DNA from 2 places in the Glutamicibacter halophytocola genome. Region 1 is predicted to be linked to the other one. Evidence: predicted binding sites of a transcription regulator. Region 1 holds the regulator's gene; the other holds the start of a gene.

What was found. Region 1 encodes HspR, which represses chaperone genes until heat shock. Its sites were predicted from a motif close to AAGTTGAGTCNNNNNGACTCAACTT; they were not measured.
Region 2: AOZ07_RS02100 (ATP-dependent Clp protease ATP-binding subunit) is a predicted target of HspR. The motif match lies at 4,113-4,137, and genes of this name have one in related genera.

The regions. Positions count from the first base shown of each region.
Region 1 covers NZ_CP012750.1:2,821,393-2,827,399, forward strand. The annotation lists gene AOZ07_RS13075 (proline dehydrogenase family protein) at 1-880, opposite strand, end outside; gene AOZ07_RS13080 (AraC family transcriptional regulator) at 907-1,743, opposite strand; gene AOZ07_RS13085 (heat shock protein transcriptional repressor HspR) at 1,745-2,173, opposite strand; gene AOZ07_RS13090 (DnaJ C-terminal domain-containing protein) at 2,292-3,263, opposite strand; gene AOZ07_RS13095 (nucleotide exchange factor GrpE) at 3,349-3,930, opposite strand; gene dnaK (molecular chaperone DnaK) at 3,944-5,797, opposite strand; gene AOZ07_RS13105 (PLD nuclease N-terminal domain-containing protein) at 5,962-6,007, shown strand, end outside.
Region 2 covers NZ_CP012750.1:457,852-463,858, reverse strand. The annotation lists gene AOZ07_RS02115 (hypothetical protein) at 302-1,507, shown strand; gene AOZ07_RS02110 (sensor histidine kinase) at 1,832-3,034, opposite strand; gene AOZ07_RS18630 (hypothetical protein) at 3,081-3,269, opposite strand; gene AOZ07_RS02105 (response regulator) at 3,354-4,028, shown strand; gene AOZ07_RS02100 (ATP-dependent Clp protease ATP-binding subunit) at 4,155-6,007, shown strand, end outside.

The DNA of each region.
Region 1 (6,007 bases):
GCCAGTATTCTGGCCCGAAAACCGCGTATTCCCGGGTGGTGAACCCCTCCTCGCGCAACGCGTCCAGCTGCTGCGTCCCGAGGCCCTGGAGCATCTCGAATTCCACCTGCGGCGATAGCAACGCCGCTCCGTGCTCCTCTTTAAGCCTGCGGATCAGCCGCGCGTCGTGGGTGGCAATATTTGTCTGCCTGCCTGAGGAGATCAGCGCTCCGGCCAGCTGCGCGTACCTGTCGGCCAGGCCTGGATCGTTGCGCGCCATGGCCGTTTCCAGCGGCTCCTGGAAGGCTCCCTTGACCAGCCGGACAGGGCCTGCCTGAAGCTCTAGAACGCGCACGAGATCCTGCGATGTTCGTGATAGGCGAGCCTGCAAGGTGATACCCGTTTCCGGAAAATCGCAGATCAGCTTCTCCCAGAGCTCAAGCACCAGGTCGGTGCGATCCGATCCTTCGGCCGAAATCATCAGGTAGGTTCCCGCTTCGCGCGCGGCTCGGGCGACGCGCAACGCATTGCGCAATCCCAGCTCGGGATCAATGGCGGAACCGAGATGCGAGAGATCGAAGCTCAAGGTCGTATCGGTTTTCGAGCGCTTCAAGCGTTCGGCGAGGCGCAGGAATATTCCGGTTTCCGCCTCAGCGACGTGGCGATCCCGAATCGATTCGCCCACGCATTCAATGCTGCTGCGATGCCCTCGCGCCGTGATCTGGGCAACCTGGGCGAAGGCAGAGTCGATGGAGTCCCCGGCCAGGTATCGTTGCGAGATCCGTTGCGCAATCCTGGCCAAGGCCGGCGTAGCCATGACTTGCGCCTTGAGCCGTTCGTCCAACGCCAATGCACGCAGATTATCTGCGGCCAATTCAAATTCTTCAGGTGAAATGAGCATGGGATGATCATTTCGCATGCCTGATGCTAAGGTCTTGAACGATATTGCAGCGGCGCTCGGTACTTTCCGGGGGCCGCTGCAACGTGCGAGCGAAAGACCCTGTGGAAGTGGCTCTGGTCTGAGAAGCCCAGCTCTGCCGCGGTCTGCGCTATCGAGGCTCCCGAGCGCAAGAGTTCGCGCGAGCGGTTCACCAGCTGGTTATGCCGCCACGCGATCGGGGTGAAGCCGGTACTGCTGTGCATGAGCCTGATCAGCTGGTACTTGCTCAAGCCGGCGAGCAGTGCCAGCTCGCCCAGCTGCGGGGCCACAGCATCGTTGCCCAATCGCTGCAGGACCGGAAGCAATCGCGCATCGCCGGGCCCTATCCCCGGCGGGAGCGCCTCGAAGACTGGAGCCAGACCCTGCACGACGGAAAGCATGGACCCCAGCGACTGCTCAACGGATCGCCTTTCCATGCCGGCGAAGAGCTGCTGGTTAAAGTCGTTCATCAACTCGTAGAGCTCCGGCACCCTGAATATCCGTATGCCCCAGAACAGATCCTGAGCTGGGATTGGCGCAAGCCGGGAAATCCACGATTGGTCTGCATGAATCATCTGGTATCGCCAGTAGCCATTTTTCGGATTACAGGCATGGAGGTGATCGCGCGGAATGACGATCACGTCGCCAGGGACCAGCGTTGCCTGCTGCCCGTCATGCCCGGTGAATTTGGTTTCGCCTTCGTCGATGATCCCCATTGAAAAACGTTGATGGGCATGTGGCCGGTAGCAGGAAATTTCTTGGCACGAACGCCGCGACTCTAATTCCGGGAATTCCGGGTCATGCCAGAATTCGGAGTCGTCCGGGATTGGCAGATTGGCTGCCAATCTAGCGGCCGATGGCCCGGCGGGCGGTAAATAGCGTGACAGTCGGTTCACGGCGTTCCGGACGCATGCCGCGGGCCAAGGACACCACGTCTCCGCCGGAGGTTCCTGCTGCAAAGATGCGGGTTTGGCCTTGGCGTACCGCGCTGAGTTCATTGCGCAGGTCGTTCACTTCGGTTTGCAGGTACGCGACCTGGTCCTGCAGGTCCAGGATTCGCTTGATGCCTTCAAGGGACACGCCGTCCTTGCTCAACGCCTGGACTTGGCGGAGCAGTGAAACATCGCGCTGCGAATAGCGGCGTTGCTTGCCCGACTGGCGGCTCGGCGACACCAAGCCAATCCGGTCATATTGGCGTAGCGTCTGCGGGTGCATATCTGCCAGTTGAGCGGCGACGGAAATGACGAAGACAGGTCGCAGGTACTCCCCGTTCACGTTGCTTCGACCACCTTTCTACATGGCTAAATGGCTCTGCAGCCTCTGTTCATTGAGTCTAGCCTCCCCGGCCGGGCTACTTCGAGGGCACGACCGGAAAGGCAAGACGCAGTCTCTCCTAGAGCTTGGCCTTGGCAGCCAAGTCGACACGTGGATCTTCGCCTTCGGTGGCAGCGGCAAAGTCCTCCACCGCCTTTTTCGCGGCATCCGAAAGATTCTGCGGAATCACCACATCCAGGATGATCAACAGATCTCCGGTGGCCTTCGAGGTCTTCACGCCACGCCCTTTCAGGCGCAGTGTGCGACCGGAATTCGAGCCGGCCGGGACCTTCATCGCGACCGTTTCACCATCCAATGTCGGGACGTGGATCTTGGCGCCCAGCACTGCTTCGTCAAAGGTGACCGGAACATGGATGCGGATATTGTTCTCTTCGCGCTTGAAGAAGGGATGCTCGGTGACCTTGACCTTGACCAGCAGATCGCCGTTGCCGGCCGCCCCTGGTTGTCCCTTGCCGCGCACGCGCACGGACTGCCCGTCCTTGATGCCTGCAGGGATGCGCACGTCGATGACTTCGCCATTCTGCTCGCGCAGCCCGATGGTGGTTCCCTTGATGGATCCTGAGAAGGAGATCGTGGTATTCGCGGTGCGGTCCGCTCCCTTGCGTGGCGGTGCGCTCTGGCCGAAACCGCCACCGCCAAATCCTCCGCCACCGCCGAACAGGTCGGAGAAGTCCGGCTGTCCGCCGCGGCTTCGCGACGAGCCGCCGCCGCCAAAGAGATTGGAGAAGATGTCCTCGAAGCCGGCTTGGCCTCCCGGAGCCCCGCCAGGTCCTCCGGCTGAGAATCGCGCTCCCCCGCCCATGGCCCGGATCGCGTCGTATTGCTCGCGTTGTTCCTTATCCGCGAGCACCGAGTGGGCTTCGGAAATGTCCTTGAATTTTTGTTCCGCTGCTGCATCGCCCTGGTTGGTATCCGGGTGGTACTTGCGTGCAAGCTTGCGGTATGCCTTTTTGATGTCCGCCTCGCTGGCGTCCTTGGCGACGCCCAAAATGGCGTAGAAGTCTTTTTCGATCCAGTCCTGACTTGCCATCAGGGCACCGTCCTTTCAATGCCAATTCGAAACTGCCCACTGACGATTTCTCGGCAGTGGGCAGTTTCAAATGTGTTATTCGTGGCTATTCGCCGGTAGCTACCAGCACCTGGGCTGCGCGCAGGATGGTGGCTCCCTTGCGGTAGCCGCTGCGCAGCACCTGCCCCACGTGGTCGGCAGGAACTTCCGGAACAGCCTGGCGAAGCAGTGCTTCGTGGATGTTCGGATCGAATTCCACGCCGGCCTCGTTGATTCGCTCCAGGCCATGCTGGACCAGAATGGTATCCAGCTTGTTGGCGATCGAAGCGAACGGCCCGTCGGTCAGATCCCCGTGCGCCCGGGCTGCATCGATATCATCGAGCACTGGGAGCAAGGTGGTCAGAACCGACTGGACGGCGTTTTCCCGCGCCACAGCCCGGTCACGCTCAACGCGCTTGCGGTAGTTGACGTATTCGGCCTGCAGGCGCAGCAGGTCGTTGCGCAGCTCGGCTTCGCCGGCGCCAGCTTCTTCCTGCTGCTCTGAGGACTCGTCGACACCAGCGGCAGCTTCGTTCAGGATCGCCTCGGCCTGGCCCAGGGCGTCAGCGGTTGGCTGCTCGCTGGCAGCCTCTGGCTGGTTCTCCGACTCGGCGTCGAAGTTCTCGTTCTGGTCTTTTGCCTCGGACATGTTCCCTGGCTCCCTACTTCTTGTCGGCTTCGTCTTCGTCGATGACCTCGGCGTCGACGATGTCTTCATCAGCGTTTGGAGCCTGCTCGCCCTCAGGAGCGGCAGCACCCTCGGCCTGTGCGTTGGCGTAGATTGCCTCGCCCAGCTTGGTCTGCGATGCCTGCAGCTTCTCGAACGCGGCCTTGACCTCGTCGTCGTTGTCCTGCTTCTCAAGGGCAGCCTTCAGGGCGTCAACGTCGGCCTGGACCTCGGTCTTGACCTCTTCTGGCAGCTTGTCTTCGTTGTCCTTGATCAGCTTGTCCACCGAGTAGGCGGCCTGCTCAGCGGCGTTGCGGGTCTCAGCAGCTTCGCGGCGTGCCTTGTCCTCTTCGGCGTGTGCTTCAGCTTCCTGGACCATGCGCTCGATGTCTTCCTTGGACAGCGAGGAACCACCGGTGATGGTCATCGACTGCTCGGTGCCGGTGCCCTTGTCCTTGGCAGATACGTGCACGATGCCGTTGGCGTCGATGTCGAAGGTGACCTCAACCTGCGGGATGCCGCGAGGAGCCGGTGCGATGCCGGTCAGCTCGAAGGTGCCCAGCGCCTTGTTGTCGCGGGTGAACTCGCGCTCGCCCTGGAAGACCTGGATGGAAACCGAAGGCTGGTTGTCCTCAGCGGTGGTGAAGGTTTCCGAACGCTTGGTCGGGATCGCGGTGTTGCGCTCGATCAGCTTGGTCATCACACCACCCTTGGTCTCGATGCCCAGGGACAATGGGGTAACGTCGATGAGCAGAACGTCCTTGCGCTCGCCCTTCAGCACGCCTGCCTGCAGGGCTGCGCCAACGGCGACAACCTCATCAGGGTTCACGCCCTTGTTTGCTTCCTTGCCGGCCAGGTCCTTGACCAGGTCAGCAACGGCTGGCATGCGGGTGGAACCGCCAACGAGGATCACGTGGGCGATGTCCGAAACCTTGACGCCTGCTTCAGCGATAACGTCGTTGAATGGCTTGCGTGTGCGCTCCAGCAGGTCCTTGGTCAGGTCCTGGAACTTGGCACGCGAGAGGTGCTCGTCCAGGTGCACTGGGCCTTCTGGGGTGACCGACAGGTACTGCAGGGAGATGTTGGTGCTGGTAGCCGAGGACAGTTCCTTCTTGGCCTGCTCAGCAGCTTCCTTCAGGCGCTGCAGGGCGATCTTGTCCTTGGACAGGTCTGCGCCCTTGGCCTTGGCCTGGGCCAGCAGCCAATCCACGATGCGCTGATCCCAGTCGTCGCCGCCCAGGCGGTTGTCGCCAGCGGTGGAGCGAACCTGGATGGTGGAGAAGCCGTCGTCGTCCTTGCCAACTTCGAGCAGGGAGACGTCGAAGGTACCGCCACCGAGGTCGAAGACCAGGATGAGCTCGTCTTCGTTGCCCTTTTCCAGGCCGTAGGCCAGTGCGGCAGCGGTTGGCTCGTTGACGATGCGCAGCACGTTCATGCCAGCGATCTCGCCGGCTTCCTTGGTGGCCTGGCGCTCAGCGTCGTTGAAGTAGGCAGGAACGGTGATCACTGCGTCGGTGACCTTTTCGCCCAGGTAGGCCTCGGCGTCGTTCTTCAGCTTCATCAAGGTACGTGCGGAGATTTCCTGCGCGGTGTACTTCTTGTCGTCAACGTCGATGGTCCAGTCGGTGCCCATGTGGCGCTTGACCGAAGCGATGGTGCGGTCGATGTTGTTCACGGCCTGGCGCTTGGCGATGTCGCCAACCAGAACTTCGCCGCTCTTCGAGAAAGCAACGATCGACGGGGTAGTACGGTTGCCTTCCGCGTTTGCGATAACGGTTGGCTCACCACCTTCGAGCACGGAAACTACGGAGTTGGTGGTTCCTAGGTCGATACCTACGGCACGCGACATAATGGCTCTCCTTTGCCTTGGTTGAAAGTACTAACGCCGAGGGCCCTTACCCTCATTGAGCGTTCTGGACTCAAGTTTACTCAGCCGTTTTCGACTGTCAAATCAACTTGAGCCAACCTCACTCAACTTTGCGTTCTGTCTTATTCAACGGGCGAAGTGCGAAAATGATTCCCGTAAACCAGAAAATTTTCGGCACCCCGCCACCAGCGG
Region 2 (6,007 bases), 1.5 Mb from region 1:
TTGGCCCCTTAACACGAGGTCGCATGTGTTCACTGTCGCGCGAACCGCAGTGAAATTCAACGCGTTCTGAGGATTTAACGGTGAGCGCCACCACACTACGGTGTGATGTGTGTTTTCTGCGGAAATCCTTACCATTCGCCGCACTTTTAACAATTCTCTGACGAGAGGCGAAAACTTTAACCGCACGGGATGCAATGAAGCACATCAAGAAATCACGCCTGAACCGTGCCCTGCGTACACTGAAAGGAAGCGAAAATTGCCCTTTCTCGATCAGCCATCTCAAAGGAACACCACCACACACATGGCCTCACGCAAACCAGCCAAGAAGAAACCAGCTCAGGGACATCCAGCTCGCCGTGCAGGCGCCAGCTCCGTACCTTTTGAAACAGAGGTGCGACAGGCACTTCAGCCGTTCAAATCGCAGCTCTTCCGTCACTTCCAAGAAGAAGGCCAGCCTGCCAGCGAAACCCGCGCAGCGCTCGAAGGGTTGACCACCCTGCTGACCGCCCATGCCCAGTTGCGCAAGAGCGTTGACGTACAGTCACTGGATCCATCAATTCTTGGTGAGCAGCTCGGCCACCTGTCCTCCCTGGGCAAAGAAGTTGCCGCAACTAGTGCAGCAATCCTCAAGCACTACCTGACGTTCTTGGGCACCTCCGCCAATTTTGGCGGCAGTGTGGAGGACTTCAAGCAGACTTTTGAGTTCCTCTCCCGCATGGCTGGTGACTCACCGATCGTCGCGCCTTACCTTGAAGACGAGGAAGCAAATGGCGCTTTCGAATCCATGCCATTCGTCTTTGCAGCGCGCGAGCTGATCCAGTGGGTTGGCGATGGCAAGCCCACCACACCGGCCGGAGTATTGACGGCGGAAACCTTGCAGGACGCAGCCGCGGCACTGGGCCTGTTCATCAAGGTCGACGGGAATGCTCCAATCCCCGAGGATGCCATCTGGGAACCAGAAGATGGGACTGTCGTTCCTTCGCTGGCAGACATCCCCCGGCTTTCCGCCTACTGGGATGCGCTGATCGGCACTGCCATGCTGACCTACCAAGCACCTCACGCCAAGCCAACAGAGTCGCTCAGCGAAGCGCTGTTGGCTTCCAGCGGTGCCGGCGCACGCGTGGTCAAGGAACTGATCGCGGAAGTGCTGTACTCGCACATCCTGATCAACACTTTGGAGAAGCCAGGCCAGGCGCAGATCGCGGAAATGGTGGCCGGGGTCTTGAGCAACGCCGCCTCATCCACGCCCCCACGCGCCGAGTTTGCCTTGCAGATTCCAACCACGGATGACCTTCCCGAAGAACAGCACCACCTGATCCCAAGCCTCGAGGAGGTTGTGCCACAGGTTGAATCGCTGCTGCGCGTCTTCGAGCGCGAAGGCCTGGTAGAAATCGACGAGCACATTACCGTTCCCATTGTGCTTCGTTCTTCATTGGAGCGCGCATTGGGCAAGGTTTCGGATCATGTGCTGAAACAGGACACGGATTCGAGCGCCCCGGAAGCGTAAGACCCGCAGTTGCCCAAATGCGATGTGCCCGGAGGATCTCCAGGCACATCGCATTTTTATGTGATTCTCAGATATCGGCGAGACCACGTCGGTCTGGACTTAAATTATAAAAGGTACGTTGCATTGTAGACAGACAACGACGGGCGATGGGGGCGCAGCCGCCGATGAAAGATCAGTCCGTTTATTCAATGCAACGTACCTTTTAATCACCCTCAGGTCCTTCATGATGCCACTCGCAAAACACCACCAAGTACCTTATTGGTGATCGGTCTTCACCGATACATGTCTAACTTATCGCGTTCACAAGAATTTCGAAATCATACTTTAGTAGGAGGGTAGGGCCTTGAACGGTATGCTGGCCCGAAGTGTCCACAGTCCCTTTTCGGAGCTGGTCGAGAACTTTCCGCCAAAAGTTCGCATGCGGTCGGACATTCCAATCAGCCCGCTGCCACCCTCTGGCAGGCCCTTTGCCTTTCTGCCTGAAATGTCTATCTGATTAGTAATTTCAAGTACAGCTTCCGTGCCGTTGGATACCAATTCCAGGGTGCAGACACTACCTGGAACACCATGCTTTATGACATTCGTTGTAGCTTCTTGCATCACGCGATAGATCGCTGTCTGCGCCGAACGGGGAAGATCAGAGATCTCCTCATCCGTGGTTGAGTTCACTTTAAAGTTCGCGTCTTTGAGGCGTTGCGCGAAAAGTTCTACTCCTTGAAGCGCGTAAACGGTCGTTGCAGCCGGCTTGTCGACACCCAACGCCGCTTCGTCCGACATCGTGCCATCAGCCCGCAATACGTTGAGCATCAGACGCAAGTCGTGCAGGGTTTCGGAACTCAGCTTGGCAATGACATCCAAGGCATCGAGAGCCATTTGGCCGTCGTTGGCAAATTTCGCCGCTTTCGACTGCATGGCCACGATGGTGATGTCATGCGCAACAATGTCATGAAGATCGCGGGCGATGTTCTTGCGCTCCCTTTCAATAGCTGAGCGCGTTTGCTCTTGAGCCCTGAGCATTTGCTGCACGACATCTGCGTTCTTCTCTCGCAGGATGAAAATGCTGCGAGTCAGAAAGTAGGCCAATGCTGTCAGCGGGATCAGAGCCACCAGCAATATGGCGTCCTGATCCGCTTGGAATCCAAATTGGACCATCCAGGCGGCCGACAATGTCAGGAATAACCCACGAACACTCCGGGCACTCACCGTGGCCGCAAGGGCAGCAAAGATCATGAACGAGACGATCGTCCATACAAACAGGAAACCCGCATTGAGAAAAAAGTAGGCAACAGCTACAAAAAGGCCCAATGACACCGCAACCCAGCGCGTTGCCAATAGCAAGGTAACGCAAAGCATGAGCCCTACCAGAGCGCCTTGAACCGATACCTCAGAGGAACCGCTGAATCCATCTTCCAGCAGGGTCAAGAACTCGCTGCTGGACATCACAACGAGTACCGTGATGCCAACCCAAATAATGACACCCCGACCAGCCAGGAGCTTGGTCAGGGTGCTTTTCAGTCGTTCACTCATAGGCCGAATAATTCACGGCAACGCTGATCAAGTCAAATAATTCCGCTTATGGGCAGCCGACACCGTAACGCTCGCAGACCCACTTGGAAAAATCTGCACCCCAACCTGCAGGTGTTGCGACCGGACCGCTATTAACGCTTATCTGCAGCTGCAACGCTGCAGATGCGGGAGCGGCCACGGCGGTCACCGGCGCCAAAGCGAGTGCGGCAACGGCCAGCACCTTCAAACCCTTCATAACAAACCCCACATCTCGTCAACTTATATACTTACAAGCAAGCAGTCCTCTGGAAGGACCGCAACATCGACACTAAGGAAATGAATGGAACAGATTAAGGTCCTAATCGTCGATGATGAACCACTAATTCGTCATGCGTTGGGCACAATCCTAGCAACGGATAACGGAATTGTAACTGTATTTTCTGCAGAAAACGGCAAGCAGGCAGTCGACTATTGTTCCGACAATGAGATCGACGTAGTTCTGATGGATTTGCAGATGCCAATCATGGACGGGGTTAGCGCCACACGCGCCATTAAATCACGCAAGGACAGCCCCGCAGTCCTTGCAATTACCGCATTTTCCTCGGATGAATATCTAGTTCCCGTTCTTACCGCAGGAGCCAGCGGGTACCTCGTCAAGGACTCTGAACCAGGCGAAATAATTCGTGCAGTTCATGCAGTGCACCAGGGCACCGCCGCTATTTCTCCATCGGTTTCCTCAGATCTAATTTCGGCGGTGCGTGAAGCCTACGCCGACAATTCCCAGGCTGTCGAAGACATCATTTATGATCTCGGGATTACCAATAGAGAAATTCAGATTCTAAAACTCCTTGCGCAGGGATTAAATAACACTGAAATCTCTAAAACTCTGGGGATCACAGAAACCACGGTGAAGACCCACATGGCCAAGATCTTCGTCAAGCTTAATGTCCGCGACCGCGTACAAGCGCTCGTGGCCGCCGCCCGCATGGGAATTGTTGAAATCCCGAAGCACTGAATTTCGCGTCGCCCCAAGTGTGACCTCGAGCGCTCGGGAAGATATTTCGAGTGCCACGGGAATATCTTGAAGCCTCATGCGTTGAACATGAGCATAGACCGCTCAAGTTTCTACTAGGAGGCTCACTTGCCAGCATTTTTTGGTGCACCATCAGACGGCTCGTTTGAGGAATTCCTCTCTCGGTTCCTCTCTTCGCGAGCTCAGGCAGCACGTCCAATCGACATCACCCGCCTGCTTTCCACGCGTACCCATGAGGCAGTAGCAACGGCCGCAGCGATCTCGCATGAGCACGGACACGACGAGATCGACTCCTTGCACCTGCTCGCAGCGCTGATACGCACAGAACCCATCGGTGAACACCTCGCCGCCATGGGCATCGACATCGAGGCGTTGAGCCAGGATGCCATTGCCCACATGCCAAAGAGCCAAGAAAAGGGCGAAAAGCCAACACGGCTATCCTCTGCTGCCCAGCGCAGCCTCTTTGATGCCTACCAGGTGGCACGCAACTACGGTTCGACCTACATCGACCCTGACCATCTATTCCTTGCCTTTGTTTTCAACCCGGAATCCCCGGTCAGCCACTTGCTGGCCCAGCACGGAATCACCGGCCAGTCCCTGCAGCAGGCAGCCATGGAACAGGCCCAGCGCGCCCAAAACGGCGGACAGGACCAGGGCCAGGACGAGTCCGACGCCTCGATGCTCGAACGATACGGAACCGATCTGACGGCGCTGGCCGCCGACGGACAGATCGATCCGGTCATCGGTCGTGACGACGAGCTGGACCAGGTCGTGGAGATCCTGGCTCGCCGCACCAAGAACAACCCTGTGCTCATCGGCGAGGCCGGCGTGGGTAAAACCGCCATCGCCGAAGGACTGGCACGGGCCATCGTTGATGACCAGGTTCCAGAGCAGATCCGCGGTTCCCGGCTGATCTCCATCGACCTGCCCGGCATGCTGGCCGGCACGCGCTACCGCGGCGACTTCGAACAGCGCCTCACCGGCCTCCTCGAAGAAATCGCCGACGCCGAGGGACAGGTATTGGTGTTCATCGACGAAATGCACCTGCTGGTTGGCGCCGGCTCCGGCGAATCCGGAAATATGGATGCAGCCAACATCCTCAAGCCGCGCTTGGCTCGTGGCGAGTTGCACCTGATCGGTGCCACCACGCTCGATGAGTTCCGCAAGGTGGAGAAGGACAGCGCTTTGGCCCGCCGCTTCGGCAAGGTCATGGTTGACGAGCCATCGCAGGAAGTCAGCCTCGCCATCCTGGAAGGCCTGCGCGAATCCTACGAGGATCACCACCAGGTGCAGTACACCCCGGCTGCGCTCAAGGCTGCCGTAGCGCTTTCGGCCCGGTACCTCACCGACCGCCAGTTGCCAGACAAGGCCATCGACCTGATCGATATCGCTGGCGCCCGGCGTTCCATTGCCGCCGGCGATACCGAGGATGTGCAATCCCTGCGCTCCGACCTGATGGAAGCCGAACGCGAGAAGTCCCGCGCCATTGGCGAGGAACGCTTCGAGGATGCCAGTGCCTGGCGCGACCACATCGCCGAGCTGACCGCCCGGATCAACGCGGCCGAGGAAGCCGGCGACGCCGGAATCACCCGTGTCGTGGATGAAGTCCAGATCTCCGAGGTCATCTCCCGCTCCACCGGCATCCCGACCTCGCGGATCACCGGCGATGACAAGTCGCGGCTGGCTTCGCTGGAACAGTCGCTGCATGCCTCGGTCATCGGCCAGAAGGACGCCGTGTCCGCCGTGGCCCGCGCCGTGCGGCGCAATCGTACCGGTCTGTCCCCCGCGGGACGCCCCATCGGCTCGTTCCTCTTCCTGGGCCCCACCGGTGTCGGCAAGACCGAGCTGGCCAAGGCCTTGGCAACCAACCTGTTCGGATCGGCTGACTCGCTGGTGCGCGTGGACATGAGCGAATACGGCGAGAAGCACACCGTTGCCCGCCTGATCGGCGCCCCTCCGGG